2 regions of the Siminovitchia jepli genome follow, and region 2 is predicted to be linked to the other one. Evidence: a T-box and tRNA genes for the amino acid it is inferred to sense, from the RefSeq annotation. Region 2 holds a T-box; the other holds one or more tRNA genes.
What was found. The T-box of region 2 lies ahead of leuS (leucine--tRNA ligase). A T-box ahead of a tRNA ligase gene usually reads a tRNA of that ligase, here a tRNA-Leu.
Positions count from the first base shown of each region.

Region 1: it has a tRNA-Leu gene. The T-box ahead of leuS (leucine--tRNA ligase) is inferred to sense a tRNA for this amino acid. The anticodon was not compared.

Region 1 is NZ_JBFEGN010000071.1:2,777-18,968, forward strand. Features, by position in the region: gene AB1L08_RS17515 (IclR family transcriptional regulator) at 1-148, shown strand, start outside; gene AB1L08_RS17520 (HpcH/HpaI aldolase/citrate lyase family protein) at 145-1,020, shown strand; gene AB1L08_RS17525 (MaoC family dehydratase) at 1,041-1,511, shown strand; gene AB1L08_RS17530 (CaiB/BaiF CoA transferase family protein) at 1,535-2,692, shown strand; gene AB1L08_RS17535 (RNA polymerase sigma factor) at 2,869-3,129, opposite strand; tRNA gene AB1L08_RS17540 (tRNA-Pro) at 3,504-3,577, opposite strand; tRNA gene AB1L08_RS17545 (tRNA-Leu) at 3,581-3,663, opposite strand; gene AB1L08_RS17550 (transglycosylase domain-containing protein) at 4,506-7,034, shown strand; gene wrbA (NAD(P)H:quinone oxidoreductase) at 7,214-7,825, shown strand; gene AB1L08_RS17560 (endonuclease/exonuclease/phosphatase family protein) at 8,334-9,047, opposite strand; gene AB1L08_RS17565 (YkoP family protein) at 9,221-9,778, shown strand; gene AB1L08_RS17570 (alkaline phosphatase family protein) at 9,803-11,380, shown strand; gene AB1L08_RS17575 (MFS transporter) at 12,080-13,279, shown strand; gene AB1L08_RS17580 (MBL fold metallo-hydrolase) at 13,620-16,192, shown strand, end outside.
Region 2 is NZ_JBFEGN010000006.1:31,858-48,049, forward strand. Features, by position in the region: gene AB1L08_RS04760 (putative polysaccharide biosynthesis protein) at 1-1,402, opposite strand, end outside; gene AB1L08_RS04765 (BaiN/RdsA family NAD(P)/FAD-dependent oxidoreductase) at 1,724-2,980, shown strand; gene AB1L08_RS04770 (sporulation protein Cse60) at 3,014-3,196, opposite strand; gene AB1L08_RS04775 (rhodanese-like domain-containing protein) at 3,270-3,584, opposite strand; gene leuS (leucine--tRNA ligase) at 3,663-6,077, opposite strand; T-box leader at 6,134-6,374, opposite strand; gene AB1L08_RS04785 (YtzC family protein) at 6,525-6,815, opposite strand; gene mnmM (tRNA 5-(aminomethyl)-2-thiouridylate-methyltransferase MnmM) at 6,931-7,503, shown strand; gene AB1L08_RS04795 (HAD-IIB family hydrolase) at 7,867-8,616, shown strand; gene AB1L08_RS04800 (tetraprenyl-beta-curcumene synthase family protein) at 8,862-9,959, opposite strand; gene AB1L08_RS04805 (alpha/beta hydrolase) at 9,977-10,783, opposite strand; gene AB1L08_RS04810 (gamma carbonic anhydrase) at 11,054-11,569, shown strand; gene AB1L08_RS04815 (C39 family peptidase) at 11,675-12,505, shown strand; gene asnB (asparagine synthase (glutamine-hydrolyzing)) at 12,502-14,397, opposite strand; gene AB1L08_RS04825 (NAD(P)H-dependent flavin oxidoreductase) at 14,562-15,482, opposite strand; gene metK (methionine adenosyltransferase) at 15,700-16,192, opposite strand, start outside.

The DNA of each region.
Region 1 (16,192 bases), on a different contig from region 2:
TAAAGTAATTGGAAGTATCATTTGTGTCGTTCCGATCGGCGACTATAAGGAAGAATTTGAAGCTCATTATATTGAAAAAGTCAAGGAAGCTGCTGAAAACATTTCCTACTCGTTAGGCTATTTGAAAAAAGGGGGCGGAACGTTATGAGGAATTATCGGACATTGCTCTTTGTTCCGGCCATCAAGAAGAAGTGGGTCGGGAAGGTTGCTTGTTACAAGGCGGATGGCGTTATTCTCGACTTGGAGGACAGTGTACCCGTCCAGTCCAAAACCGTGGCACGGCAAAATGCAGCAGAAGCGATTCCGCACATGAGTGCCGAAGGGGTCCATGTTTTTGTCCGAATCAATCGGGTTACGGAGTTCGATGAAAATGATCTCCGTGCGGTAATTCAGCCTGGCCTTGCAGGAATCGTGCTTCCGAAACTGGACGGACCGGAAGAAATCGAAGAATTGTCCGCACTGCTTGATAAACTTGAAGAAGAAAAGGGCTTGGAGAACGGGTTCGTCAAGCTCCTTCCTATCTTGGAGACGGCGAAATCGATGCAATTGGCTTATGAGATTGCTTGCTGTGACCGTGTGATGGGGATTGCCGGATTGAGCGCGAAAAACGGGGATGTCGCCCGTGCGCTCGGCTACCAATGGACGGCGGAAGGGCTCGAGACCTTGTACATGCGGTCGAAGGTCGTCATGGCCGCACGTGCAGCAGGCGTCCAGCCGATCGGAGGGCTTTGGCAGGATGTCCATCATCTTGAAGGCTTGAAAAAGAGTGCAAGTTTCAACCGGCGGCTTGGCTTTGTCGGAGAGCTGATCCTTCATCCTTCGCATGTTTCCATTGTTAACGACCTATACGCGCCGTCGGAAGAAGACATCGAATATTACGCCGGTATGGTCGAGGCATTTGAAGCTGCCGAGCGGAATGGTGAAACAGCGTTTATGTACCGCGGGGAGCATATCGACTACGCACATGTAAAAACGGCAAGGGAAGTGCTCGCCGTTGCTGAACAATATACCGTGAAATAAGTCAGAAGGAGGTTGTAAGTTTGGCTTTCGGGAAATATTTTGAGGAACTGCATGTCGGTGATGTTTATCAGCATCGTCCAGGAAGAACTGTAACGGAGACGGATAATCTTTTATTCACAACGTTGACGCATAACACGCAATCCTTGCACTTGGATGAAGAGTATGCAAAGGGTACCATCCACGGCGGACGGATTGTGAATAGTTTGTTTACCCTATCATACATCGTTGGTGTAGGAGTCGGCGATTTGACAGAAGGAACGACACTCGGAAATTTAGGCTTTGACGAAACTACGTTCCCCCACCCCGTCCGAATCGGTGATACGCTGCGCGCGGAAACGGAAATCGTAGATAAACGTGAATCGAAATCACGCCCTGACAGAGGAGTTGTCTGGTTTGAGCATCGGGCATATAACCAGCATGGAGATTTAGTTTGTAAGTCCAAGCGTGCTGGTATGATGTTGAAGAAATCAGCTGCGACAGTCAATAACTAATGAAAGTTTGAGGAGGAATAAAGATGAGAGGACCACTGGATGGGATCCGTGTACTTGATCTGACTTCCGTTGTGATGGGTCCTTATTGTACGGTCATGTTGGCGGATATGGGAGCAGATGTCATTAAAATTGAAAATCCTTCTGGGGATACGACCCGTTACCTCGGTCCAGCGAAGCATCAGGGGATGGGCACCCTATTCCTTCATTTAAATCGAAACAAACGAAGCATTGCCTTGAATTTGAAAAGCGAGGAAGGCATAAAGGAGATGCGCGCGTTAGTAAAAGAAGCAGACATTTTTGTCCATACGATGAGACCGAAGACGGTGGAAAAATTAGGGCTATCGTTTAAAGACTTGAAGCCATTGAACAGCCGGCTGATCTACTGTGGCATGTACGGTTTCAGCAAGGAAGGACCTTATGGGGATAAGCCCGCATACGACGATATTATTCAGGCTGCGTCCGGCATAGCGGCTGCCCAAGGTCAAATCACGGGCCATCCTCAATACTTGGCAACCGTTTTGGCAGACAAGACTGCCGGCTTAGTTGGATTAAGTGCCATCCTGTCCGCTTTATATCATCGCGAGCGGAGCGGTGTCGGCCAGGAAATTGAAGTGCCGATGTTTGAAACGATGGTTTCTTATACGATGATGGAGCATATGTATGGCGAAACTTTCTCTCCTGCCATCGGGCCAATGTATTATTCCCGGGTCACCTCGCCATATCGAAAACCGTACAAAACAAAAGACGGCTACATCGGCGTCATGATCTACAACGATAAACAGTGGAAAGCATTCTTTGAGGTGGCGGACCGCAAAGATTTGGCTAAGGATGAACGATTTTCCAATATGGCCTCAAGAACAAAGCATATCGATTTTGTGTATCGTACAATCGAGGAAATCATGGTGGATAAAACGACAAAGGAATGGCTTTCTCTATTGGAGGCTGCGGACATTCCGTGCACGAACATCAATACACCGGATGATCTATTTGAAGATCCACATCTGAATGCGATTAATTTCTTCGAAACTGTCCACCATCCGACCGAAGGAGAAATCCGGAACATGAAGTTTCCGGTATCATTCTCGGAAACCCCTGTAGTCGTTAGCCGTTATGCCCCTAACTTAGGTGAGCACAATGAAGAAGTGTTGAAAGAACTGCATTTGCACGCAAAACGGAAATAGAAATTGGAGTCGGCATTCAATCATGGATGCCGGCTTTTTGCTAGGTTAGTGAAAAAATGTTTGAATTTCATGGTCTAAATGGCAACTATATGATAACTAAAGGAAGAAGGGGAAGTGGTCAGTGCCATATTAAGAACCGAAATGGGGCAAGACGTCCTGCAGCGCGGTTCGCAAAATCATGTTACAACTAACGCAGCGGAAAGCCTGCATTTTTGTTTAGGCCTCATATAAATACATTTCGGGCAATTTTTTAGAGTATGTAATTTTTCATAAGCTGAGATAATGGTATCCTGCATAACATCAGCTACATCTTCCTCATTGTTTAACATCCTGCTTGCTGTTCGGTATAATACATCTTCGTATTGCTTTACAAGTGAAACAAACGCTTCACCATCGCCCTTTTTTGCCTTTTTGACCAAGGCTTTTAGTAAACCCATTCCGTCACCCCCTAGTAGTTGTTTTGTTTTTCAATCTATTAGATATGGGAAAGTATCGTTTGGTTGCATTGAATTATATATCTCAAAAAGAAAAAGCTGTTTGACATACTAACCACGTTCAATATGTCAAACAGCTTATTTTTTATTTTTCCTTCAGTTAATATCTATAAATGACATCATTTACTATATAGTTTACATCACCGGTACAAATTCTCTAATAGCTTAAAGGAACGGTATGTTAGTTAAACTTATTTACGTGGCGTTCCACACGATAATCCGAATACAAAAAAGGAAGAGGCATCTCTTCCTTAGCCAATTGCTATTGTCCATTTAATGGGAGGTATGGTACCTTCCATTAAATGGACGTACCGAAATCGGAATGACAGGATTTGAACCTGCGACCTCTTGGTCCCGAACCAAGCGCTCTACCAAGCTGAGCCACATTCCGAAATGCCGCGGGTGGGAGTCGAACCCACACGCCCTTGCGGACACTAGAACCTGAATCTAGCGCGTCTGCCTTTCCGCCACCGCGGCAAGTAATGTTGACTTTATCATTATACCATATTCTTGTAATAGAAATATGACAAATTTTTAAAAGATATATTTGCCAGCTTTCTTCAGGGAAAAGGATTTTTCTGTGGCCGCTTTGATTTTCAATACGATGACACTCATTAAATGATTCCGGTATATTTTTTAATCATTCTATCTTGTTATCATCATGTAGACATTTTTAATTGAAACCATCTTCCATCTGCTGATGTTTGTGGGATTTTCCGCCTGGTACATCGGTCCCTTTTCATTATGGCATAAATATGAATATGATTATGATGGCTGTAGAATAAAGGAGAAGGGAACGTTTGTTTTGTAAAAATTGAATTCGGGAGCCATCATGGCCATGTTGTGTTTCCTGGACCTCTTGGTGTAAGAAATGGAAGGTCCCCGCGAGATTGCTCTCACTGGATCCTCAAAGTAGTGCAACCTCCATTCCCATAAGATGCATTGGGGGACACTATTCGTAATGAAAGGGCTACTTGTTGCCGCAAACAAATGATGATTTATCGGTCATTATGACGAAAAATTTTTAAAGGAAGAGACGCACTTTCATCGTATTCAATATATATAATAATACAATGGAAAGAGACTGTATTGGAAGAAGGAATACCCGCTAACCAAAGATTGTTTTCACTTACGGCATCAATTGAAAATCAAGTATTTCCGTAGAAGGATTTTAAATCAATTTCTATGGCTCGGGATGGGAAAATTCGACAATTTTCCCATTTATTTTCTATTAAATATCGACCGTTTCTTTGGTTTTGAAAAAGAAAAAATGGGGTATTCCTTCATTGCAATGATTACATATTGGGGGGAATGTGGTCATGGAGGATAGTTATCCTAGTCGCAGACTGTATAGAAAGAAAAGGAACCAAGGAAAAAGAGCTTTTAGAAAGTTGGCCATTTACATCGGGATGGCATTTTTTATCTGCGGCATTTTACTGATGAGTGTATTTGCGATTACCGGGTTGGCCTATGTAAAAGAAGCTCCGGCATTAAACCCGAAGCTGCTGAATTCCCCGCAGTCATCCACGATCTATGACATGAATAATAAAAAGATAAGAGATATCGCCGGGGAAGAATATCGTAAAACGGTCCCTTTGGACCAAGTTCCAAAAAAAGTGCAAAATGCGTTCCTTTCCGTTGAGGATAACAGGTTTTGGGATCATCATGGCATTGATTTCAAGCGGGTTGCCGGAGCAGTAAAGGCAAATGTAACGGAAGGTTTTGGAACGGAAGGGGGCAGTACGATCACACAGCAGTTGGTCAAGATGTCTTTTTTATCCCCTGAAAAAACCATTGAACGCAAGGTACAGGAGGCGTATCTCGCCTTAAAATTGGAGAGGCAGTATACAAAAAAAGAAATATTGGAGATGTACCTGAATAAAGTATATTTTGGCGAAGGTGCTTACGGTATCGCCACGGCCGCAGAAGTGTATTTCGGAAAATCCGTTAAGGATCTGAACATCAGTGAAGCGGCATTGCTGGCAGGGTTGCCGCAAAGGCCGAGCGGCTACAATCCATTCAAGTTTCCGGAACTTGCAGAGAACAGGAGAAATACGGTCCTTTCTCTAATGGAAAAACATGGATATATTTCGGAAAAGGAAAAAAAGGAGGCGCAATCCATTTCCGTTGCAAAACAGCTTACAAAGAAAGAGCGGAAACCTGCCTATAACAGTTTCACGGATCAAGTAATCGAAGAACTGAAAGAAAAAGGAATTGATGAGAAGGCGCTTTTTACGCAGGGACTGCAAATCTATACAACACTTGATCCAAAAGCACAGGAATTTACGGAGAAAGTGTTGACGACCAATGAATATATTGATTATCCCGATGATCAATTCAAAGCGGGTGTCGTGCTTTTGGATACGAAAACGGGTGAGATACGGGCGATTGGCGGAAATCGTCATTCAGAAGATAAAGATATCCAAAGAGGTTTCAACTATGCCACTCATTTAAAGCGCCAGCCGGGCTCTACTGCCAAGCCGATCATGGCCTATGGACCGGCAATTGAAACATTAAAATGGTCTACACATGAACAAATTAAAGATGAAGCAATTGAGCTGAACGGCAAGGTTTTCAAGAACTGGAACAACCGATTTCATGGAAATGTCTCCATGCGGACGGCATTGCAATGGTCGTATAATATCCCGGCCATTAAAGCAATGCAGGCAGTCGGCGCTGAAGAAGCGAGGAAATTTGCCGGCAAGCTCGGCATCGAGTTGGATGAAGTTTTTCCAGCCTATGCCATTGGAGGGTTTAAAGATGGAATATCGCCTCTCGAACTGGCGGGAGCCTATGCCGCATTTGGAAACGAGGGTGTTTTTAACGAACCTCACACCGTAAGGAAGATTGTCTATCCTAATGGCAAGGAAAAAAATCTCCAACCGAAACCTGTTCGGGCAATGAGTGATTATACTGCTTACATGATCACGGATATGCTCAAGACAGTAGTGACGGAAGGGACAGGACAGATGGCCGACATTCCGGGTCTTCCTTTGGCCGGTAAAACAGGGACGAACGAACTGCCGGATGATATATACGGGTCGGGAGTGACAGATGCCTGGTTCGCCGGCTATACAACCCGCTATGCCGCTGCAGTCTGGACGGGTTACGATAAGATCACACAGGAAAGCTATGTCCGTACAGAGGACTCCCACAATGCAAAATTGATTTTCAAACATATCATGTCTGAAGTATCCGAAGGAATTGAAACACCTGATTTCACGATGCCATCCTCGGTTGAAAAAGTGTCCATCGGCAACCGGGTCGAATTATTTGTCAAAGGGACTGCACCGAAAAGGGCTCCGGTCAAATTCAATAAACCTGTAAAAAGAAATAAAGTCGAGAACAAAAGCACGGAAGAAGCAGAAACGCAGAATGAGAACAAGCAGGAGGAAAATCAAGAACAAGAGATAGAACAGGAAAAGAAAAAGGGGACTGATCCGAACGAGGATAAACAAGATAATAAACCACCCGACACCAACAAGCCGGAAAATCCAGGCGCTGAAAAGCCCGGGCAGGACAATAAACAGCCTGGAGAGAATAATAATAATCAAAACGAACATCAGGGAGATAGCGGAAACAATAAGGGGGGTGGTGAAGAAAACAATGGGAACAACGATAAAGGCAATCCGGGAAATCAACCGCCGGGAAATAAAGATGGCCCTCCTTCAGGGGGGGCCGGCGGATCAGGTGGCTCCGATGGCAAACCACCCGGACAAAGCCCGCCTCCAAAAAAAGAAAGTGAAAATGGAGATCAGGCTTATTTAAAACGAGACTGCAATGGGGTTCTTCCATTGCAGTCTCGTTTTTTGGCCGGTTTTTTAGCCCAACCCGATAAAACACCGTAATGGGACTGGAACAAATCGGGAAAGAAGATTTGGCTCGTTACCGTTTTTCACTGGGAGAATCCGGGCCATCAATGGAGGCGGCATAAAGATTATAAATTGTGCATGTAAATCGGAATTAAAGAAATAATAGATGATGGTATGAAGCGATTCGAAATCCGTAAAAAAAGGAGAAGGATACATTGTCAAACGTTAATTTAGCCGTGATTTTTTACAGCATGGGCGGAACGAATTATCAACTGGCAAAATGGGCCGAAGAAGGAGCAAAAGAAGCTGGGGCGGATGTTAAGATATTGAAAGTGCAAGAGCTGGCTCCAGAATCCATTATTGAAAGAAATGAAGTGTGGAAAGCAACAGTAGAGGAAACAAAAGACGTTCCGATCGCCACGGGAGACGACATTCAATGGGCAGATGCAATGATTTTCAGTGTCCCCACCCGATTTGGAAACATGCCTTCACAAATGAAGCAATTCCTCGACATCCAAGGCGGGCTGTGGGCCTCCGGTAAAACAGTGAACAAAGTGGTCAGTGCAATGACTTCGGCACAAAACCCGCATGGCGGCCAAGAAGCGACTCTATTATCATTATATACGTCCATGATGCACTGGGGTGCAATCATCGTACCACCTGGCTATACCGACCAAGTTCTGTTTGGAGCAGGGGGAAATCCATACGGTACAAGTGTTACCGTAGACCAAGATGGAAAAATGGCAGACGACGTCCAAGCAGCCGTCAAACATCAGGCTAAACGCACGGTCACCGTTGCAGAATGGGTGAAAAAAGGAAATGAGTAATGTAATCAAAAGCTAATCGGCAAATGTTCGATTAGCTTTTTTTAAATTTGTCCAGCCCAGCGCCTAGCCCTATATGGGGTCACGTAGAGTGGCTCTAAGTGACCGTAAAGGTTGAAAATCCGTCGCTTCGGTCACATAGAGTGGTTCCAAGTAACCGAAAAGGGTGAAGATTTCTCATTTGGGTAACATAAAAAGGTTCTAAGTGACCGTAAATGATAAAAATTCGTCATATGGGTAACATAGAGCGGCTCTAAGTGACCAAAAAGGTTGGAGCCCCATCATTTGGGTCACATAGAATGGCTTAAAGTGACCGAAAATGATGAAAACACGTTATATGGGTCACATAGAGTGGTTCTAGGAGCCGAAGAAGGTTAAAAACTTCATCAGGACCGCACTTATTAATATGAATGCGGATAAGCACCGGCTTGTAAATGGCTGTCCCGCTTTTTTTCCATGAATTCATTTAATACTGGTCCCACTGTTAAAAATATATTGGGTCTTTTGATCCTCAAGCTCTATAATACAACGTTGCCACTACAGGCAAATGATCAGAAGCTTCGGGCATTTTGTTTACTGCCTTTGCATGTATTATTTCAAGATCGTGACTTGCGAAGATGTAGTCCAGCCGAGATCTTGGCCGATTGGAAGGATAAGTGAAACCAGCTCCCTTGCCTGCGGCTTCCCACACATCCTGGAATTTCTTCGTTATTTTTCTCCATCCTTTGGATCCCGGTTTCATGTTCCAATCTCCCATTAAAATTGCAGGATGGGAATCATTTTGATACCGGCTTATTATAAAATTCGTTTGCCTCCTGTGAAGAATTGGATTCAGACTTAAGTGGGTGACCAAAATTTTTAATGATAATTGATCAATCTGAACCCCTGCCTCCAGTAATGATCGCCCTTCGGTCATCACGGGTATTTGAAATGAATGGGGCTTTTTGCTGATTATGGGAAATTTCGACAAAAGGGCATTTCCAAAAAGGCGTGTTTTTGGCAAATGTTTAGGCTTTTTACGAACGGATGGGCAAAAAGCATAGTCCATCCCAAGTTCATTTGCCAGCCAAGCCGCTTGATCTTCCAAAAGACTCCGTTTTGAAAAATAGCGGTCAACCTCATTAAGGCCAATAATATCGGCATTGCAAAAAGCAATGACCTCGGCAATTCTCCCAAGATCCGCTTTTTTATCCGTTCCCTTGCCATGATGAATGTTAAATGTCATTGCCCTGATCTTCAAAGTCTTCACCTTTTCTGAATGATTTCGTTTGGAAATTATTGTATGAAGTTCATCATTTCATTCACGAGACTTATTTTTCCACTTATATTCAAACAGGTTCAAATGCAAAATAAGAGAGGTTAAAAATCGTTACGAGGGGAACTGTCATGGGCATCAGAATGAGAAAATATTGCCTTTCGGCATGGAATTTTATCGATCCGATATATTTTCAATTTACACGGCTAAAGTATATTCAAAAAGAATGTGGAAAAAAATCGATATTACGTGTCCGTTTAACAAAATACAAAGGCAGGGATATCGTTTTATCGGATGGGACATCTATCAACAAAAATGACGTACTTGTGAAAATTCATTTGCATAATGTAAAGCTTTTACAGCAAATGGAGTGGTGTGATAGTGAAATCAGAAAAGCTTTCCTGATTTACCAAGGCGTCAAGGAATCACTTCCGTCCGTTATCCGTTACATTCAATCTCAGGAAAATGCGGATCAAATTAAAGGACTGATTGGCATTACAATGCTTTATAAAGGATGTAAAAAATTGGGGTTTGAACCCCACCCAATCGTTAGTCCGCTTTATAAGGATTTCAAAAAAGTTTCTCTTCTTCCGATTTATCTTCTCTCTTCAACAAACTCATTGCGAAAAGAAGTTCCATCCCCCATGTATTTATTTATGTCCAAGGATGCATTATTCAGCTGTTATGGAAACAATAATTGATTATGAAAAGGAAATGAAAAAAGGATGAAGAAAATGATGTATTTCATCAGCGCGATTATAATTATTTTACTGCTGATCCTGTTCATAAAAGGAATGAAACCCAATCGGCAATCTTTGGATCGGAAACAGATTACACAAACAGGGAAGCCCGTTATTTTACTGATGATTGATTCCCTGATGAATGAACCATTGCAGCAAGCAGTGAAAAATGGCCGTGCACCGGCGCTTCAGTTTTTTATGGAGCATGGCCGCTTTTATCCGGATGTGGTGAGCAGCTATCCCACTATGTCGGTAACGATTGACAGCACATTATTAACGGGAACGTATTCAGATAAACACCGGGTTCCTGGCCTCGTTTGGTATGACGAAAAAGAAAAGCGGCTCGTCAATTATGGAAGCGCCAAGGAAGAAGTGTTTAAGCTTGGAATTAAGGAAGTGGCCGAGGATAATTTTTATCATTTGAACCATACCCACTTAAGCCGTGATGTCAAGACCATTCATGAAACGTTGGCGGCGAAAGGGCTGCAAAGCGCATCTATTAATGCACTCGTATATCGGGGAGATGAAAAGAAGACACTCAACCTTCCTAAAGTGGCATCAAAGTTGAACATTGCGCCGGACAAATTAAAAATTGAAACACCTGCATTGTTTTCCTACGGTATGCTTGCACAATTCAGTCCAAAAAATGATCAGCATAATGATCCGTGGGAACAGTTTGGATTTAATGATAAATTCTCAGCCGAGGAATTAAAGCATCTTATTCAAAATGAGAAGCTGCCTGTTTTTACGATTGCCTATTTTCCGGAACTTGACCAAAAAGTCCACAAAAATGGCCCAAAGGATCACATCGCCGCCATTGAAAAGACGGACAAGCAGCTTCAGGAAGTTTTGAACACATATGAATCGTGGGACGAAGCAGTAAATGCTGCCATCTGGATTGTCATGGGGGACAGCGGACAAGCTGAAGTGGGAAATGACAAGGACAAAGCGCTCATTCAGTTGACTGAAATGCTGGATGCTTATCAAATACACAAAGTGACAGAACAGGTGAAGAAGGATGACCAAATTGTCCTGGGGTACAATGAAAGAATGGCCTTTATTTACATTTTGGATGAAACGTTAACACCGGAGGAAATCGTAAAAAAACTTCAAAAGGACGAAAGAATTGGTTTTCTTGCATGGAAAGACGGGGATGATGCACATGTTGCGGCAAGCGGCCATAAGGAAAATTTTACGTTTCACCCCAATGGGCGTTTTAGGGACCAATACGGACAGTCTTGGGAATTAAAGGGAGACCATACTGTTTTGGATCTTTCGGTTCAAAATCAATTTATTGACTACGGAATATACCCCGATGCATTGGCGCGTCTCTATAGTTCATTACATTCACATTCCGGAAATTATATCATTGTTGATGCGAAACCCGGATTTGAATTTCAGGGTGAGGGGACGCCAATTCACCCGGGTGGAGCGGCACACGGCTCGCTGCATAAGCAGGACTCATTGGTTCCGATGATCGTTACGGGTACGGAGTCAAAACCGCGCCACATGCGGATCGTTGATTTATATCCTTGGATTTTAGATTTAACGGCAAAGCATTGACGTATAAAAGGTATCTTCACCCACTCACCATCATATATAAGGGAAATGATCCAGACAATGGGCATTGCGGGAATCATTCACTTGTAGCTGCAGGCTCCCAAAATTGCTTTAAAATGTGTCTCTTTTGTTTGTTTCGCAACAAGAGGTATCCTGCCGCAGGGATTTACGGTTGATTTGGCAAAACATCTCCATGCACACGACGTTCCTGGTCAGGATGTCACCCTTACATCAATAAGTGTCAAATAAGGGAATGGCATTAAGGGATTGCGGCTCCATACATCCCTGCAAAGAAAGGGGAGGTAGTGAAAGGCCGCTTTTGGTGTTCGACTGGTCTTTGGCGTTCAAAATTGGACGCTACAGAACCTGAACTTCTCGCATGGGGCCTGGTATGTAGAGATCAATCCGTTGGATGAGAAAAAATTGGATATCTCTTTTTGGAATATTTTCGAGCTTCTTTACGAGAAGAAACGTTTGGGAGGATGTCATATATGGAATAAAGGTGCCAGCTTGCTATAATAAAAATAAAGAATTATTGGGAGAGTAATGAATATTTTTCATCTTGCTGCCCGCAATGTTTTATTAAAAGATAACAGTGTTAGCGGTTGCCATGGTTAAAAACGACAGAGGGGAGGCGAGCCTTTCCAGTGTAAACAACTGCCTTTTTTATCAAATCAAATAAATGATAAAAGGGGCGGTAAGATGAAAAGTAAAAATTTTAGGTTGTTATGGATGGGCCAGTTATTTGCCAATTTGGGCGATGTATTTTATATTGTCGGTTTGATTTCCATTTTATATGCTGCAAAAGGATCGGCGTTTTATTTGGCCATGCTGCCATTTCTCAACACGTTTGGCCGTTTTGTAAGCGGAATGGTTTCGCCGATATTATTAAATCGATATCGCTTAACATCTCTTTTGGCCGGCTCCCAGTTTTATAAAACGATTGTGTTGTTCGGAATTTCGGTGTGGGTTGGTTTTAAAGCGGATCCGAATATTTTGCCCATTTTTATATGTATCTTTATCATTGCTTTTTTGGATGGCTGGGCGGCGCCGGCAACGAAAGCATTGATTCCGAGATTAGTGGGGCGGACGGAATTCGTAAAGGCGAACAGCTTTATGGCGGTGATTAACGAAACGACCCAGCTCGGTGGATGGGCGCTCGGGGGAATTCTCGTCGCCATCATAAATGGGCAAAATATCATTTGGCTGACTTTCGTCTTGTTTGCTTTTTCCACTATGATGATGAAGGGAATTACGGATGAAACACCGCTGAAACCCCGGAAATTACAAAAGGGGGAAGAAATAAAAGAAGGATGGTTGATCATATGGAGAAATCCGCTAATTAGAACGATTCACGTTGTCATTTTATTGGAGGCGATTGCCAATGTCGTTTGGGTTGCCGCAATCCTTTATGTTTTTGTAACCGAAATGTTGAGCGTAACAGAAGCATATTGGGGATATATTAACGCTTTCTTTTTTGCAGGATTAATCGCTGGGGGCTTGTTTTGCTCAATATTTGCACTATTTGTAGAGCGGAACATGAAAAAAGTCCTCATCACTTCTTCAATTGGGATAGCTGTTTTGACGGCATGGTTTGGCGTGAATAATATTGCATGGCTGGCACTCATTTTAGTAGCCTGCAGCGGATTTCTTGACCAAATAAAAGGAATAGTGATCAATACGAGTTTGCAAAAAAATGTCTCTGTAGAACAACTTCCCAAAATATACAGCGCCCAGCATGCCCTCATTTCGTTTTTCTTCGGAATCTCGACACTGGTGTTTGGGACCCTCGCCGAGCTTGTGAGTGTGCAGTTGGTTTTCATTGCAGCAGGGATGCTATTGGCTGTTTCCGGAATCTATGTTTTCAGGATTGCTTTGAAATTAAATGTAAGCGGTAGCTGAATCCTATTGGATCAATATGAATAATAAGCTGCCATTTTGGCAGCTTTTTGTATTCCAGCCAACCTCCCCCCTCTTACTTCTAAGAAAGGTACTTGCGCATTTCTTATTTGGGCGCTTGGAAGCGCATCGTTCTTAATGCGAAGTGGAGGAAGTGTGTAGCTGACAGAGGTTCTTCGGCTTCAAAGGGGGTATTACGGTTTCCTATGCTTTCGGATTCACCCAAAATCAAAAACACTTCATCTTGCAGCTTGTCTTCAAATAAAAAAGGTATGCTTCACAATGTTAGCATTCATGATACAATCTCCTTAAAGAAGCTTTTTTATAGAGAGGGCGATAAAAAATGAAAGTGAGTGTTTTAGGCGGGGGAAGCGAGGTTGGGGCTTCCTGTTTACATATTGAAATCGGAAATGCTAATTTATTGATTGATGCCGGCATGCGGATGCATGGAGATGATTTGCTTCCGGCTCTTGGAATGTTGGATGGGTTGAGCAGCCCCGACTGCATTCTGGTGACCCATGCGCATGCCGATCATATCGGTGCACTGCCCATTGTCCATTCGCTGTATCCGGAAGTTCCAGTTTATGCGACACCACCGACGGTGGATTTAATGAGGGTGATGATGAGAGATGCTTATAAAATTATGGAACAACGATCAAAAGCAACCGACAGTTTACCTCCTTACACAATCGGACAGGTGAATCAGTTACTGGATTCATTACTTCATTTTCCGGCAAGCGGTATATTAAAAATCGGCAATGCGACCATTAAAAGTTACAGGGCAGGGCATATTTTGGGTGCCGTCATGTATTTGATCGAAGGAGATGGAGAAAGCCTGCTCGTGACTGGTGATTTGAGTTTTAAAGCGGGCAGGACGATTCCGGGTGCCGTAGTCCCCCGCGGCATGAATCCTGATATCGTGGTGATGGAGTCTACGTACGGAAACAGGGTGCATACTGACCGGAATACGGAAGAAAAGCGCCTTGCGGATCATGTATCCGAAGTGGTTTCGGGCGGAGGATTCGCTCTTATCCCCGCTTTTGCGCTCGGACGGGCACAGGAAGTGCTCCTTATTTTGCAAGATTATATGGATAAAGGGCTTATCCCCGAATTTCCCATTTATGTAGACGGGCTTGTGACGCCCATCAGCAGGATTTACAAAAACTATCCGCATTACTTGAAAGGACCCGTAGCATATCGGATCAGGCGAAATGGAGATGCATTTTTAACGGAAGGAAGATGCAAGGCTGTCGATCCGAAGGAACGCGAAGCCATCCTCAAAGGGAAACCCGGCTGCATTGTGGCATCATCCGGGATGTTAACGGGAGGCGCGAGCTCCTGGTATGCAGAACAACTCGTTGCGGGAGAAAAAAATGCCATTTTCATTACCGGCTACCAAGATGAAGAGAGTCCCGGAAAGAAATTGCTCGACTTGGCCGATGGCCTGGAACAGACGCTTGAATTAAACGGTACCTGTTATGAAGTCAAATGCCGTTTTGGTAAATACGGCTTGTCGGCACACGCCGACGCCAATGAAATGAACCGGTTTATCCAGTCAATGAAACCGACCTATACATTATTGGTTCATGGGGATGATGAGGCAAGAAGCCGGCTTGGGGAAATTATTGATCCAAGGTTTAAGCCCATTCTTGTGGAAAATGGTGAATCGTATCCTTTCGAAAAACGGTCATCCGGGAAAGGAATCAAAGGAAAACGAACTCATGCCTCAGATGCAAAAGATGATTTAAAAGAAAAAATAGGCCATCTCTTGCTTTATCAATCTGAAGATGGGCAGAGCCTGAATCCGGCAATCTGCACGGGGATCCATCCGAAGACGAATGCACTCATTTGCCAGACATTGAAAGGAAAGCCGTTAAGATTGCAGCTTCATCAAGTTGCGGAATTTGTGGGGCCCTGGAACGGACCGATTGATGAATTGACAGCTGCAGCCAATAAAGTGTTTCATTTCTCACTCCCTATTCTTGAAAAAATAAGGTGGAGGGAGCTACCGGAAAAACAATTATCCATAGCCGGTATTTTTGATGTATTAAAACCGGCTGATATAATGGAAAAATTGGCGATTACTCTGGCGCTCCAAAGCTTGCCACCAGAAAATAAAAGTGGGCCGGGACAGGGAACGGCCGTCTATATCATCGATGAAAAGGCCAAAAGCAAACTTGAAAAGCTCAATCTGCCCATACAGGCGATGAAAATGAATCCGGCAGCCGCTATTGAAAAGGCAAAAGGCCTTTTGGAAGGACATCCCCGCTTTGTCCGCTGCGGCATCAATGATTTGGGAACGGAGAATGAGCGGCTGACCATTTACTTTGACTTTCCGGATGCTGTAAAAACCGACGCAAGAAATGAATTGGCTGATTTGCTGAAAAGGGAAACCGGATGGGATGTCTCCTATTCCGATTCTGTCCGCCAGGATTTATTGCAGAAACTTGTCTTGGATTTATTCGGATCAAAGGTCGGAACTCCCTCCATCCATCTTCATGAACGGGCCGTTTCCTTGCCTGTGGAACAACCGGATGAAGCTGAAAAGTTCATTGCGATTTTTGAAGAAACAACCGGTTATCAACTATTATTCAAAAACCATCAAAATCATGGAGCGGCATCGCGAGAGGAACATATTTTTCAAGCCGTAAACGCGCCAAAAAGAATGGAAAACAACGAAGCGATTGCGGAAACAAAGCGTTGGGCCGAAGACAGGGGGATTCACATCTATAAAGTCGGCATTAAACAAGAAGTGGTTGAGGTCCATTTCATATCTCCCGAAATTGCCGCACGCCATGAATTGGATTTAGAAGAACTTTCCTGGCGTATTGGAAGACCGGTAACCTATAACAAACACCCGAAGCAAAACGAAATCATCCGGATCACCTTGGAATCTCTTCCTTTAGACTGGGTGCC
Region 2 (16,192 bases):
CGATTAAAAGCGACCTTCGGTAAACAAGTCTAATGGGATAAGCTGCAAATTTTTTGATGACAAACAAATTGATAACGATTGCTACACCATATCCCAGAGCTGTAGCGTATACGGCACCTTCTGTTGAATAAGCCTGGATGAACGGCATATTAAACGAAAGTTTTACAAGCAGCCCGGTGAGCAAACTGAGTATCGTAAACCGCTGTTCATCAATCCCCTGCAAAATGGCTGCCGTTACAGAGTATAACGCAAATAAAATAGCTACCGGAGCATATGTGCGGAGCACTTGCGCCCCGTATTGATCATACCCGAAAAACATTGTGTACATCGGGTCTGCCAAAAGGGCAAGCCCGATCGCAGCAGGAATTGTTATAAAAAGAAGGACCTGAAACGTTTGATCCAGCTGGCGGAACATTTGCTTTCGATTATCGTTCACAAATGATTCGGTTATTAGCGGAACAAGAGTCAATGCAAATGCCGTAGCCAGGGAAACGGGAATAATGACAAGCTTGTGGGTGGTCATATTCAAGATGCCGAGTGAATCCATTGCCTCTGCAGCCCGGCCCGCTTCCGCCATTGCCCTGTTAAATGTCAGTTGATCGATAAACTGAAAAAGCGGATTCGCAATTCCAACCATAACGAACGGAAAAGCATAAACGACAATTTCCTTATACATTTCCGGAAGCGATACTGCCAATGTTCCCCGATCATGCCGAAGCAGTTGGTCCAAACCGGGTTTTCTTTTTTTCCAATACCAAAACAGAACAATGAGGCTTGCAATCCCGCCAATAAAGGCAGCGAAAGTGGCTACACTAATGGCGGTGACAATATCTTTTTTGAGCACATACAGGACAAAAAAGGTACCGGCCAACAGAAAAATAATGCGCGCCAGCTGCTCTACAACCGTTGAAACAGCAGACGGACCCATGGATTGATGCCCTTGGAAGAAACCCCTGATTAAACTCATCACCGGGATAATCAAGAGCGCAAAACTGACAGCCCTTATCACCGTGGCCACATCGGCCGTTGTGTAGTTATGTTTTGTTTCCGCACCTTTTAAAACCAGTTCTGCCAGCTGCGGGGCAAGTCCATACATGGCCAAAAAGGATATTATACCTGTAGCCAGCATGACGAAAATGCCCGAGCGAAACAGCTTTCGGCCCACTGCATACTCTTCAAGCGCATTGTACTTTGCGATATATTTGGAAACAGCCAACGGCACGCCTGCCGTTGCAATACTGATGAAAATGGTATAAGGAACATAGCCAAACTGATACAAAGCGGAAGGCTCATTGCCGCCGATGATCCTATAGAAAGGAATTACATAAAGCAGTCCAAGCACTTTCGATAATATGGTCCCGAGCGTTAATATAAATGTACCCCGAATTAATTTAGAAGACATGCAATCTCGTACTCTCCATTGATTTATTTAAAAGGCAGCCTGATTTCTGTTTGTCTAGATTAGACGCAGCCAGGCGATTGAAATTATTTTTAACCGGCATCTACCGAGTTGGTCTGTTTCTACCACAGATGGGCCACCCGCCACACGGATGCCAACTTTCATTGTCTCCATGTCTTGATAAAAAATCATTATCATTCTCTACTGTTATAGTGTACAGTGATCGACGGCATTTGACAATGAACAGTATAGTGACATTTGCTTTTGCCATATTCGGCAGTTTACAATATAATAACCGAAAAATCGACAAGGTGTTGAAACAAAATGAATGCTGACGTGATTGTTATAGGCGGCGGCCCGTCTGGTCTGATGGCTGCCATCGCCGCTGCAGAACGAAAAGCGAAGGTTCTGTTGTTGGACAAAGGAAGCAAGCTTGGACGAAAGCTGGCTATTTCGGGCGGCGGCCGCTGCAATGTAACGAACAGGCTCCCGATCGATGAAATCATCCGCCATATACCCGGAAACGGCCGATTTCTGTACGGAGCTTTTTCCATCTTTAACAATGAGGATATTATCCGTTTCTTTGAAAATCTCGGTATTCGGTTAAAAGAAGAAGATCATGGCCGGATGTTTCCGGTTACCGATAAAGCCCAGTCAGTCGTTGATGCCTTATTATCCTATTTGAAAGATTTGGGTGTCTCGATTCGAACGAACACCCCTGTTAAAGATATTTTATACGGCAAGAATACAGTGGAAGGGGTGTTGCTGGAAAATGGCGAAGCATTATCCTGCCGGTCTGTTGTGGTAGCGGTCGGCGGAAAATCCGTTCCCCACACCGGCTCTACCGGGGACGGTTTCCCGTGGGCAGAAAAAGCGGGGCATACCATTGCCGAACTTTTTCCTACAGAAGTTCCCGTTACTTCAGATGAAGCTTTTATCAGAGACAAAACGCTGCAGGGCTTGTCACTCAGAGATGTGGGAGTCAGCGTCCTCAATCCGAAAGGAAAGCCGATCATCACACACCGAATGGACATGATCTTTACCCACTTCGGCATTTCCGGACCCGCCGTCCTCCGCTGCAGCCAATTTGTTGTAAAGGCAAAGAAAAAGTGGCATGCAGAAGAAGTGACGATGCGGATTGACGCTTTGCCCGAGAAACACCAGGAGGAATTATTTCAGGAAATTAAAAACATGTTGAAGGATGAACCGAAAAAAACGGTAAAAAACACGCTAAAAGGATTGCTTCCGGAACGTTACCTGCTTTTTTTGCTGGAAAAAAGCGGAATTGAACCGTCAATGCAAGGGGCAACCATATCAGCAGATAAAATCAGGGCATTTGCTGCTCATTGCAAGCATTTCGAGTTTACCGTAAATGGCACGCTCCCCTTGGAAAAAGCATTCGTTACGGGCGGAGGCGTCTCTGTCAAGGAAATTGATCCGAAATCGATGGAATCAAAGTTGATGAAAGGATTGTTTTTTTGCGGAGAAGTATTGGATATATACGGATATACCGGCGGCTACAATATTACGGCAGCGTTTGTCACAGGACGGCTCGCCGGGGAAAATGCGGCCAAACAATAAAAGAGGAATACCCTGCGGTGTGGATTTCCTCCCTCATTGCACATACATCACCATGGCACTGAAGCAATACACTTGTTCATCTCCTGCTTCACCGAGCATCGCAATGTTGTATTTAATGTCAACGACGTCTTTTCTGTCCAGTCCGCTTAAAAAGTCGTTTATTTCTTCTTCAAGATCCTCCTCGTGCTCGCAATCAAACAGCTTTACCTGAAGCACAGTCTCCACCTCTCCGTTTTTTTAAGCATTATTTCCAAAATAATCAGACTTCATGCTTGGAAATAAATAAATATTAACGCTTCGGCTTCAACTCTCCGGTCCACTTGAGCATGCCGCCGGCCATGTTGACTATATGTTCATATCCTTGGGCCCAAAGATATTTACAAACTTGTCCGCTTCGGCCTCCGGATCGGCAAATAATAATATATTCATGTTTCGGATCGAGTTTGTCGAGATAATCCGGAATATCGCCCATCCGGATATGAACCGCTTCCGGAATCATCCCTTCAGCCACTTCCTCATCTTCCCGGACGTCAATTAAATGCAGCGTTTCCCCTTTTTCAAGCCGTTCTTTTACCTCATCAGGCGTAATTGTTTTTATATTCATTTTGACACCTTCCCCTATAAGAAATCTTTATGCTTATAACAAGTAAGAAAAGCCTCGGGCAGTTGAGGCTTTTCTTCATCAATTCGCAACGATATTCACCAATTTGCCTGGCACTGCAATCACTTTCCTGATGGTCTTTCCTTCAATGAGCGATTTTATTTTCCCATCGTTTTTTGCCGCTTCTTCAAGCTCTTCCTTGCTTGCCTCACGGGAAACGACCAATTTGGACCTTACTTTCCCGTTAATTTGGACGACAATTTCCACTTCATCGGAAACAAGTTTCGCTTCGTCGTATTGAGGCCAAGGCTCATAGGAAATCGACTCTTCATGGCCGAGCTTTTGCCATAATTCCTCCGCAATATGCGGAGCAATTGGAGATAACAGCTTCACGAAGCCTTCGATATATTCTTTTGGAAGAGTTTCTGCTTTATATGCTTCATTAATGAACACCATCAATTGCGAAATGGCAGTGTTAAAATGCATCGCTTCAAAGTCTTCCGTCACTTTTTTGACCGTTTGATGATATACTTCCTCAAGCTGTCGGCCCGTTTGAACACTTACTTTATCCGTAAGCTTTCCATCTTCGGCAACGAGCAGGCGCCAAATTCGGTCCAAGAAACGGCGGGCTCCGTCGAGGCCGGTCGTTGACCATGCAGCCGACGCTTCAGGGGGCCCCATGAACATTTCATATAGTCGGAGAGTGTCTGCTCCGTGGCTTTCAATAATATCATCCGGGTTGACGACATTTCCTTTTGATTTACTCATTTTTTCATTGTTTTCCCCAAGAATCATCCCTTGGTTAAACAATTTTTGGAACGGCTCTTTTGTCGGGACAACACCAAGATCGTATAAGAATTTATGCCAAAAACGGGCGTACAGCAAATGGAGTACGGCATGCTCGGCTCCGCCGATATACACATCAACGGGCAGCCAGCTTTGCAACAACTTCTTATCAGCCAGCTCCTTGTCATTATTCGGGTCGATAAACCTCAAGTAATACCAGCAGCTTCCAGCCCATTGCGGCATCGTATTCGTTTCCCTGCGGCCCTTTTTCCCTGTCGCCGGGTCTTCCACGTGAAGCCAGTCAGTCATATTGGCAAGCGGGGACTCACCGGTTCCCGATGGTTTAATTTCATCTGTTTCAGGCAATAAAACCGGGAGCTGGTCTTCTGGAACGGCTGTCATCGTACCATCTTCCCAATGGATGATCGGGATCGGCTCTCCCCAGTAGCGCTGGCGGCTGAACAGCCAATCGCGCAAACGGTAAGTGACTTTTCTTTTGCCATGCCCTTCCTTTTCAAGCCAATTGATCATCTTTTCGATCGCTTCTTCAAGCCCCAAGCCGTCCAGGAATCCGGAATTTACGTGCGGGCCGTCGCCGACATACGCTTCTTCTTCAATATTGCCGCCGGAAACGACTTCTTTAATGTCCAACCCGAATTTTTGGGCAAATTCATAGTCTCTTTCATCGTGCGCGGGAACAGCCATAATGGCACCAGTGCCATAGGAAGCCAACACATAATCCGCTATCCAAATCGGCATTTTTTCGCGGTTTGCCGGGTTGATGGCATAAGCCCCTGTAAAAACACCTGTTTTTTCTTTGGAAAGATCGGTTCTTTCCAGGTCGCTTTTGGATTTAATGTTGTCAATATAAGCTTCCACTTCCGATTTTTGTTCAGCAGTCGTAATTTTGGCAACGAGTTCATGCTCGGGAGCAAGTACCGCGTATGTCGCTCCAAACAAAGTATCCGGCCGGGTTGTAAAAGCCGTAAATGTTTCGTTGTGGCCGTCGATGGAAAAAGTGATTTCCGCTCCTTCGGAACGGCCAATCCAGTTGCGCTGCATATCTTTAATGCTTTCCGGCCAATCGAGCTCATCCAAATCTTCAATCAGGCGGTCCGCATATTTTGTAATTCTTAGAATCCATTGTTTCATCGGACGGCGTTCAACAGGATGGCCGCCGCGTTCACTTTTTCCGTCAATCACTTCCTCATTGGCAAGTACGGTGCCGAGTGCCGGGCACCAGTTGACCGGCACTTCATCAACATAGGCAAGCCCGTGCTCAAACAGTTTCAGAAAAATCCACTGTGTCCACTTGTAATAGGCAGGATCCGTCGTGTTAATTTCCCGGTCCCAATCATAGGAAAAACCGAGCGACTTGATTTGTTTTCGAAACGTATTGATATTATGCTCGGTAAATTCGGCCGGGTCATTTCCCGTATCAATTGCGTATTGTTCGGCCGGAAGACCGAACGCATCCCACCCCATCGGGTGGAGGACGTTATACCCTTGCATCCGCTTCATGCGGGCAAGAATGTCCGATGCCGTATAGCCCTTCGGATGCCCGACATGAAGTCCTGCCCCTGAAGGATACGGAAACATATCAAGTGCATAAAATTTCTTTTTCCCTTCATTTTTAGTTGTTCTAAACGTTTTGTTTTCTTCCCAAAAGCGCTGCCATTTTTGCTCGATCTCTTTATGGTCGTAACTCATTAAGATGATGCCTCCTACCTTATACTAAATAGAAAAACCCCTCATCCCGGTAATAATCCTGGGACGAGAGGTGTGTTTTCTCCCGCGGTACCACCCATGTTAGCGTATAGCCCGCTCACTTCATAGATCCTTAACGCAGAGAACGGCAAGCATTACCGGAAAAGGCGGGATAAACCGTTTTCTTTCACACCTGCAACCCGAAAGGGGAGTTCCTGATGGTCCCGGTTGGCTTCCACCTGCCGCCAACTCTCTGAAAACAGGGTGACATCAATACTGGTCCTTCGTTACCGTTTTAAAATATTATATTATCTTTATACCCCATTGTAGACAATTTTAGACAGGTTTTCAAGCCCATCCCGATGCTAATGATGAATCATTTTATTTATGCTAATTTGAGCGGTGCCCCGACTCGCATTCTACAATGGGGGGCACCGCTCAAATCACTTCTTAATGCCACGTGCTGTATACTGTACGGTCATGGTTCAGGAGAATCATTTTGTTTTGCAGCTGCTGAATTTTCAGGCGGACCCTGTACAGCCGTTCGCGCTGACCGGGGTTGGCGCTTTCAGATATTTTTCGAAGCTGGACGAGCATGGCTTCAAGTTCCTGCAGCGCATCGCTGTATTCCACATCATGGTAATGCTCCTGTCTGCTTCCTTCATCATATTGCTCTTCCGCAAACATAATGGCCGATTCACAGCGGTTGATAAATTGTTCAATCGTCTGCCTCGTCGCCATTCCATAACCCTCCTCTTTTTTCGACGGGCTTTCAGGCTCGTCTTCCTGTAGTTTGTACTCAAATCTTGACGGTTATGTTACAATTTTGTATGAATTCTTGAGGAGGAGCTAAACCATGAATCTGGAAGGGGTACTTTCTTTTACAAGGACCGTCATGCAGAGGGTTGTGCGGCCCGGCGGTTTTGTTGTAGATGCAACTGTCGGAAATGGCCATGACACACTGTTTTTGGCACAGCTTGTCGGGGAAAAAGGCCAGGTGTTTGGATACGATATTCAACAAGAAGCGATTGCCCATACGAAAAAACAATTGCGGGAACGCGGACTGCTTGAACGCGTTACTTTATTTCAAACTGGCCATGAACATATTTCTGAAACGATTCCCGAACAAATTCACGGGAGTCTAAGCGGAGCCATGTTTAACCTTGGTTATTTGCCTGGCGGGGATAAATCTATTGTTACCAAGGCGGAAACGACAATCATGGCGGTCAATCAGTTGTTGAAAATGATGGCTTCAGGCGGCATTATCGTTCTCGTTGTATACCATGGCCACAAAGAGGGGGAGAAAGAACGTGACCAGCTTATCGAATTTTCCCGGAGCCTGGACCAAGATGTCGTACAAGTCCTCCAATATGCTTTCATCAACCAAAGAAACAATGCACCCTTCGTTCTTGCTTTTGAAAAAAAATAAATAGAAAAATTTTATCCAGTTGCAGCTGGTCCCTGGGAAACATGGCTGACATACTCACCCTTTAAAAGTACTCCAAATGTTCTCCATTCGGAGCAATTGCTTCATTGAACGGATCACCCCCTTTTCACAGGCATGAGGCCTGTCTTTTTTTCGCTTTTTTGTCTGCGTCTTTTCCTGTCGTATAATGTTTAGCTTTTCCCCTACAGGGTATTACCGTTATTGACACTTTTTGCAAACGGAAAGGGGATAGCAGATGATTAAAAGGGCACTATTTATATCCGATCATGGCGGATATAGCAAGCAGAAAATTCCAATGGGATTCATTAATAAAAGATGTGATGGGGATTTATAAGGAGGTCGTTAATGCCCATGGTGCACTTGTTGGCCACGGACTTGGATGGCACCCTGGTTGGCGACAGGACAGGGTTGAAAAAACTGCTCGCCTATTTGGATAGCAAACCTTATGAAGTCAAGCTGGTTTATGTTACAGGGAGACATCTTCATTCCGCCCTGACTCTAATCAGCAAGGAACAATTGCCGCACCCGGATGCTCTTATTACAGACATCGGCACTTCCATTTATACAGGGGCCGCTTTGATCATGGACGAAAGTTGGGATCTACAAATGAAGCTTCATTGGAAACCGGAAAAAATCAAAAAAATCGCGGGAACTTGTGAAGGCTTAATCCCCCAGCTTTTGCCGGATGACCGCCGGCTTTCATATGTTGTTTCCTCCGATGCCCCAGTGAAAGAGTTTCAGATCAAATTGAAGGAAGCAGACATTTCCCATAAATTTGTTTTTAGCGCCAACCGGTATATAGACATTCTTCCCAAAAAGAGCGGGAAAGGGAATGCTTTAAAATATGTGCTCAAACAGTATTTTTCTGATCAGGTCCGAGTGTTGATTGCCGGTGATACCGGAAATGACGAAGACATGCTGGCGCTCGGGCACCCGGCTGTCATTGTCGGCAATGGCCATAGCGAATTATACAGGCTTGAAGAATATCCTTTCATCTACCGGGCTGAACAGCATTATGCCGGAGGAATCCAGGAAGCTTGGGAATATTTTTATGCATCTGAGAACTTGGCAGCAAATTCTGAAGTGGAGCAATGAATAGCCTTCGAAGAGAAGGTTTTACCTTTTGCGGTCATGTCTTTCAGCTTTTCCTTGGACCAGGGGCATCGCCTTCGCTTCTATTTTTGACACTCCCCGCCAAGATGGCAAGAGGGGCTGTAAAAAAAAAGCGCCCCTTAGTCCCTTCCTGGGAATAGCGGAGTGAAGCAGGCAATGATACAGCCCCAATTGATGATGTACATCCACCAATCTTTTTTCGATGGGAAAATACATCAGCCCCCTCTTTATTTAACGGAAGAGGACAACTCTTTTGAAGTCCCCATCAGTATTCTTTGGACAGCCCTGTAGGCCCGTCCGTTCCAATAAAAAAAGTAGCTGATGAAGCCGCCCCGTTTCATGATTTTTCTAGCCATCGATTTAACGCTTTCCTGCTGATGAACTTTATGGTCGGACAAATAAATGCCGAGCAGGCCCCTGTTGATCAAACGATGGAATTTCCTGTCAGGCAGATTTTTCGTATGCTTGTCAGCTTCATCCAAAAAATGGATAAATCTGTTTAACATTTCTTCATTATTTTTATAGTAAAAGCAAAAATTCAAATCTCCGCCTTCTCTATCCTCATCCTGGTCGATGAAGTAATCGAGCAAAATATGCAGGCCCTGTATATAGGGAAAATACCCATCTCGAATCATGTGGGCATGTTCTTCCAGAAAATTGTACCTCATGGCGTAAGATACGAGACAGAAAATCCCCAAAGTGGAGCCCGAACAAGCGGAAAATTCATGCCATCCCATCTTTGGCAATCCCCGTTCATATTTGGCAAACCAATTTTTCAAACGGGCCTCCCGCTCTTCCGTTCGAACATGCTTATGTATTTGCAAATCACAATAATATGTGCACAGTTCAAATAAATGGGGTTTGATCGTTTCGTAATGGGGAACATTTTCAAGAACGGATTGGCACGTCTTCATTAAATCAGCCAGGTAGCCGCCATCATCCCGGTCCTCCCGATAACGGTAATAATCCCGCTGCGGTGCACCGATTGTCAACGCGTCTTCCATTGCTTCATGAAGCGCGGCGAAATCTTTCGGATCAAGAGAAGTGCTCCGGTCGCATAGATTATCCAGGTAGTCGCTGATCGTTTGATAGGCGACGATAAATTTGATCGCGTCCCTCTTTTTTTCCAGCGCGGCCAGCGCCATGATCGCTCCGCCCTCACAATGAAACATTTTTTGTTCAATGCTGGCCAAAGCCTGCTGTCTCAGTTCGTTGTTTGGTATTGCCTCCGCACGCTGTTTCCAGTAACCGAGTTCTGTATGAACAGCTGGCATAATTTTGCGGTATACTTTATTCATTAATGTAATCGGATGAGTTGGCAGCATATTGGACATCACCTCATTTAGTTACCATTATACTCTATCAGAAGCAGCTCGTTGTGAATAAAATTCTTTGCATATTCAAATATGAGCTCTCTTTCAGGCTCATTGAAAATTTCATGATAACACTTCGGCCATTCTTTATAAAGCTTTTCGGTGATCGTGAGCCGATTAAACCAATCGGCCACGTCCTCTTTGTCTACAATTTTATCATCTCCGCCCTGCATGACCAAAAGAGGAACATCCGGAAAGGTTGAAATGTTTGTGAAAGCTGCCTTCATCGCTTTTAAAAGTTCTCTGTACCAGCGGACAGATACTTTTGTAACAAATAAACTGTCGTTTAAAGCCCGGTCCTTTACATCCTCGTTCCTTGTAACCAAGTCAACATTTAAATTGCTTTTTACCTTGATCTCCGGAGCGATCCAGTTCAAGCCGACAGATAAGGCGTTGACCGGCAGCGGCGGATACTCCGCAAGCCCCAGGCAAGGAGATGAAAGAATGACGCCTGCAGGCTTTATTTTTCTTTCCTGAAGAAGCCTGATGACTGTCAGACCGCCCATGCTGTGGCCAAGAAGAAATACGGGCAGTGCATACTTTTCGGCTTCCTCAATCCAGTTTTCCACTTCGATAATGTATTCGTTAAAAGAGTCGATATGGCCCCTTTGCGAGCGGGTTGTCAGCCCCTGTCCCGGCAAATCTCCCGTTACAATATGAAAATGGTTCACACGCCACATTTCTATGAGCCATCCGTAACGCCGATGGTGTTCCATGGCACCGTGAACAAGGACGATAACCGCGCGGGCTTTCCCTTCAGCTTCCCATTTTCTCATGTTGAAAAACTCCTCGCCTAATATTTTTTAAGAACATCAATGAAATGATTGAGTCTCCTTCTTTTTATGATACGTATACATTCCCCTTTTTCTCCTTGAAGAATCTCGCAACACTTTTTCCACTATTTTCGTTAAGATAGAGATAGATCAATGGTTAGGAAAAACGCTGGTGCGTCTTTCCCAGACGCCGGAGGTCAGAAGCCGGATTGGTACCAATTTGCAAAAGAGCAAATTTATACAATCTTAACTTTCAAGAAAGGATGTTTCATTATGGCTATTTACCCTTACAACGGAAAAACACCGAAAATTGCACCATCCGTGTTTATTGCGGATTATGCGACCATCACCGGTGATGTCATCATCGGGGAGGATTCGAGCGTTTGGTTTAATTGTGCCATTCGCGGGGATGTTGCCCCAACAATCATCGGTAAAAAAGTAAACATTCAAGACAATTCTGTTCTGCACCAAAGCCCCGGGAACCCGCTTATTATCGAGGATGAAGTGACAGTGGGGCATCAAGTGATCCTCCATAGTTGTATTATAAGAGAAAAAGCCCTAATTGGCATGGGATCCATCATTTTGGATCAGGCGGAAATCGGGGAGGGTGCCTTCATAGGAGCCGGCAGCCTCATTCCCCAAGGAAAAGTGATCCCTGCAAACACGGTTGCCTTTGGCCGGCCGGCAAAAGTGATCCGCAAAGTGACAGATGCCGACAGGGCAGAAATGAAGAGAATTTCAAGAGAATACGCTGAAAAAGGCGCTTATTATAAATCATTGCAAAAATAGTGGAACGTTCACATAATTGTCAGTACATGAGCGTTAAAGCTTTCCTTATTTTTGCCGATTAAAACAATAAGCAGTAAATGATTTGTTATAAACCAGGTGATGATAATGGATGGAACGGCCCTGTACTATATGATGATCCCTTTACTCCTGCTCGTGTTGCTGTTTCTTTATTATAAGCGGGATTCATTGGGCTACACGATTGCTGTCTTGGTTTCAGGAGCAACTTTTATTTTTGTTTTATTTAACACTGTTTATTCCCCGAAAAACAATCATGCGGTTGCTTTCCAGGGAGCAGCAAGGAATGGGGATCTCGAAATCATCCCCATTAAAGATCAGGTATTACTGGACGCCCCGGTTATCAAACAGCTTCCTGAGCTGCCGCGGGGCTGCGAGGTGACGGCCCTCGCCATGCTTTTGGAAAGCGCGGGCGTCCATGCCGACAAAATGAAACTCGCAAAAGAAGTAAAGAAGGACCCCACTCCCCGCATCGTAAAAAACGGAAAAGTACATTTCGGAAATCCTCACGAAGGCTTTGTAGGGAATATGTATACGTTCAGCGAACCGGGGCTTGGCGTTTATCACGAACCGATCATGGAACTGGGGGAAAAATATTTGCCCGGACAGATGGTCAATTTGACAGGAGAGTCGTTCGAAGAATTAAAGATTCCCCTTTCGAGCGGCAGGCCGGTCTGGGTCATCATCAATGCCGAATACCGGGAACTGGATGACTCGTATTTTGAAACGTGGGAAACAACATCAGGCCCGATCAAAGTTACGATGAAGGAACATTCAGTGCTTATAACGGGCTATGATGGGCAATACGTCTATTTCAACGACCCTTTGACAGGAAAGAAAAACAAAAAAGCACCCATTCAGGATTTCGAAAAATCATGGGTGCAAATGGGCAGCCAGGCCCTTACTTACTCAGGAGATTAAGAGCCTGAAGCGGCTGCCTCGGGTTCTTTTTGAAAATCGTATTTTTCTTCCACAAAAACGGCATGCCATATCATGAAGACAAGCACCGTCCAAATTTTACGGCTGTGATCCAATTTTCCACGGCAATGTTCATCCAGCAAATCAAGTACATATTGCTTGTTGATGAATTGGCTCGTTTCACTTTGTTTAATGGTGTTAACCGCCCAATCATGCATTTCCGCCTTCAGCCAATGCCGGATCGGAACCGGGAATCCAAGCTTTTTCCGGTTAAGTACATGATCCGGAACAATTCCTTCCGCTGCTTTTCTCAAAATGTACTTGGTTGTACCGTTTGCCGTTTTCAACGATGTCGGAATTTTCGATGCGACTTCAAACACTTTTTTATCAAGGAACGGAACGCGCAATTCAAGCGAGTGGGCCATCGTCATCCGGTCCGCCTTGAGTAAAATATCCCCGCGCATCCACGTGTGGATGTCAATATACTGCATCCGGTCTACCGGGTCATACCCGGTTGTTTCGGCGTACAAAGGCCTTGTCACATCCCGGAAATCGACATTTCTGTTATATTTTCCAAGTAACGCCTGCTTTTCTTCCTCGGAGAACATTTTCGCATTTCCGATATATCTTTCCTCCATTGGCGTAACCCCGCGTTCAATGAAGCTTTTTCCCCTTACGCCTTCCGGCAGGGTACTGGCCAGAGACCTTAGCAAAGCTTTTCCGACATCGGGAATTTTATTGAACATCTCCAACGATTGCGGCTCCCTGTATATGTTGTAACCGCCGAACAGCTCATCGGCTCCTTCCCCTGATAAAACAACCGTTACATGTTTTCTCGCTTCGCGTGCCACAAAATATAAAGGAACGCAAGCAGGATCTGCAAGTGGGTCATCCATATGCCACATAATTTTTGGCAGTTCATTTATATATTCTTCCGGAGAAATGACATAGCTGATATTTTCCACTCCGAGGCGGTCAGCCGTTTCTTTTGCTACGTCAATTTCACTGAATCCCTCTCTCTCAAAACCGACGGAGAACGTTTTAATATTCGGATGAAATTGCTTGGCAATCGATACGATCAGTGACGAGTCAATTCCTCCGGACAGGAAAGATCCGACAGGCACATCGCTTCTCATATGAAGGTTAACCGAGTCAAACAGGACATCCCGGATCTCTTTTATAAAATCTTCCTCCGTGCGGTGGCCGGCGGGGGCAAAGCTTGCTTTCCAATAACGGGATATTTTCATCGGCTCTCCCGGTTTTTTTGTAAAATAATGGCCAGGCTCCAATTTTTTAATATCTTTCGTCATTGTGTCCGGTTCTGGAACGAACTGGAAAGTCATGTAATGCTGCAAGGAATCCGCATTTAACTCGCTGGCTTCCATCGCAAGCAAAATGCTCTTTTTCTCGGAAGCAAAAAAGGTTTCCCCCTCTCTTTCCAAATAGAAAAATGGCTTGATCCCAAACGGGTCACGCGCGCCAAACAGCTCCTGCTTTTCTTTGTCCCAGATGGCAAAAGCAAACATGCCGCGCAAATGCTCGACCGCTTTTTCCCTTAACTCGCTGAACAAGGCTAGGATAACTTCCGTATCAGATTCTGTTTCAAAGGACACCCCTTTTTTTACGAGTTCCTCACGCAATTCCACAAAATTGTATATTTCACCATTAAAGATGATCCAGTAACGTTCATTTTCAAATGAAAGGGGCTGGCCTCCACTTTCTATATCGATAATGCTCAACCGCCTGAATCCAAACCGGATATGGTCATCGGAATAATAACCTTCGTCATCCGGACCGCGGTGGATAATCAAGTCGTTCATCCGCTTTAATACTTGTTGCTCTGATTCGTTTTGTTCTTTTGCATGTTCATGGATGCAACCGATAAAACCGCACATTTTGTGTCACCTACTCCAATTAAATTCAAGCCATACCTTACTTATATTAACATTATTTTCTCTTTATTGGCAGAAAAAACATATCAAAATTTGTATCAAAAAGTCAAAAAGAAAGAGGATGACCAAATGCGGACCGCTCCAGCATAATTGCATTCGTCCGGTGTTTAGCCCATTTCAGTTCGAAAACGGTTTTGCAACAAGCCAGCTCTTCCTTTCTCATATTCTTTCAACAGTGTTTGCACAATTTCTTTCGTTGTTTCCATTTTCTTGACATTGGTGACCCCCTGGCCTGCGGACCAAATTTCACGCCATGCCTTTACATTAACCAAATGTGACAAATCCACTTCGTCTTTCGACGTTAACGATGCTGGGTCAATTCCTTCTTTGATCAGGCTGGGAATGAGAACATTCGCATGAACGCCGCTGAAAGCATCTGTATAAAGAATGTCTTCTATCGTGGATTGCAGTACCATGTTTTTATATTCATCATTCGCATTGCTTTCTTTCGCTGCCAAAAAACGTGTTCCCATGTAGGCATAGTCTGCCCCCATCACTTGTGCCGCCAACACATCTTTGCCTGTGGAAATCGATCCCGACAAAATAATCGTTCCGCCAAAAAATTCTTTTACCGCTGCGATGAACGCAAATGGGTTGAGTCTTCCCCCATGTCCCCCAGCCCCGGCACACACTAAAATCAAGCCATCGATTCCTGTTTTGGCTGCTTTTTTGGCATGGTCAATATTGGCTACATCCGAATAAATAAGTCCGCCGTATCCGTGCACAATATCCTTTACTTCTCCGGGATGTCCAAGGGATGTAATGACGATCGGCGGTTGATACGTCCGGATGAGTTCAATATCCTCATCATATCTTTTATTTGCTTTTCTGTGACAAATAAAATTCACTGCCCAAGGCATGCCTTCCAAATTTTTATGTACTTCTTCCAGCCATTGTGCACACACGTCAGCAGGACGGGCATTTAAAAGCGGAAAAGATCCAATGACGCCGGCTTTCCCTGCTTCAATAACCATTTTGGGTGTGGACACTAAAAACATCGGCGCCACGATGACAGGAAGTTTAAGCATCTTCCATCACCTCCGGAGTCCCGTTGCCCTCAGTTTCATAAAATAAACATTCCATCAATTCAGCGAAGATGTGTTCCCTTTTCATCCTGATTCCCCCTCGTAGAATTTTCCTATAAATCATTCTCCCACAACAAGAGCCAGCGTCAACCCATGCAGGTTTTTCCGGCTCCTTTTTGACTGCAAAAAACGAAGCCGCATATTCGCAGCTCCGCTATTTTTAAAACAATCCTTTTAATGAAGCGAAACGGGCAATCGCTTCAGCTTTATCTGTTCTTTCCCAAGGCAAATCGATATCCGTCCGTCCAAAGTGCCCGTAAGCAGCCGTTTGTCTGTAAATGGGACGGCGCAAATCAAGCATTTTAATAATGCCTGCGGGGCGGAGATCAAAGTTTTCCCGAATCGCTTTTACCAATATTTCTTCATCCACTTTTCCGGTTCCAAAGGTATCCACCGAAATCGAAACGGGCTGCGCAACACCAATTGCATACGCAAGCTGAACTTCACATTTATCGGCAACCCCTGAAGCCACAATATTTTTGGCAACATATCTTGCCGCGTACGCTGCAGAACGGTCTACCTTCGTCGGATCCTTCCCGGAAAAGGCGCCGCCTCCGTGACGGGCATATCCTCCATACGTATCGACGATAATCTTTCTTCCGGTTAATCCTGCATCCCCCTGTGGACCTCCAATGACAAATCGTCCTGTCGGG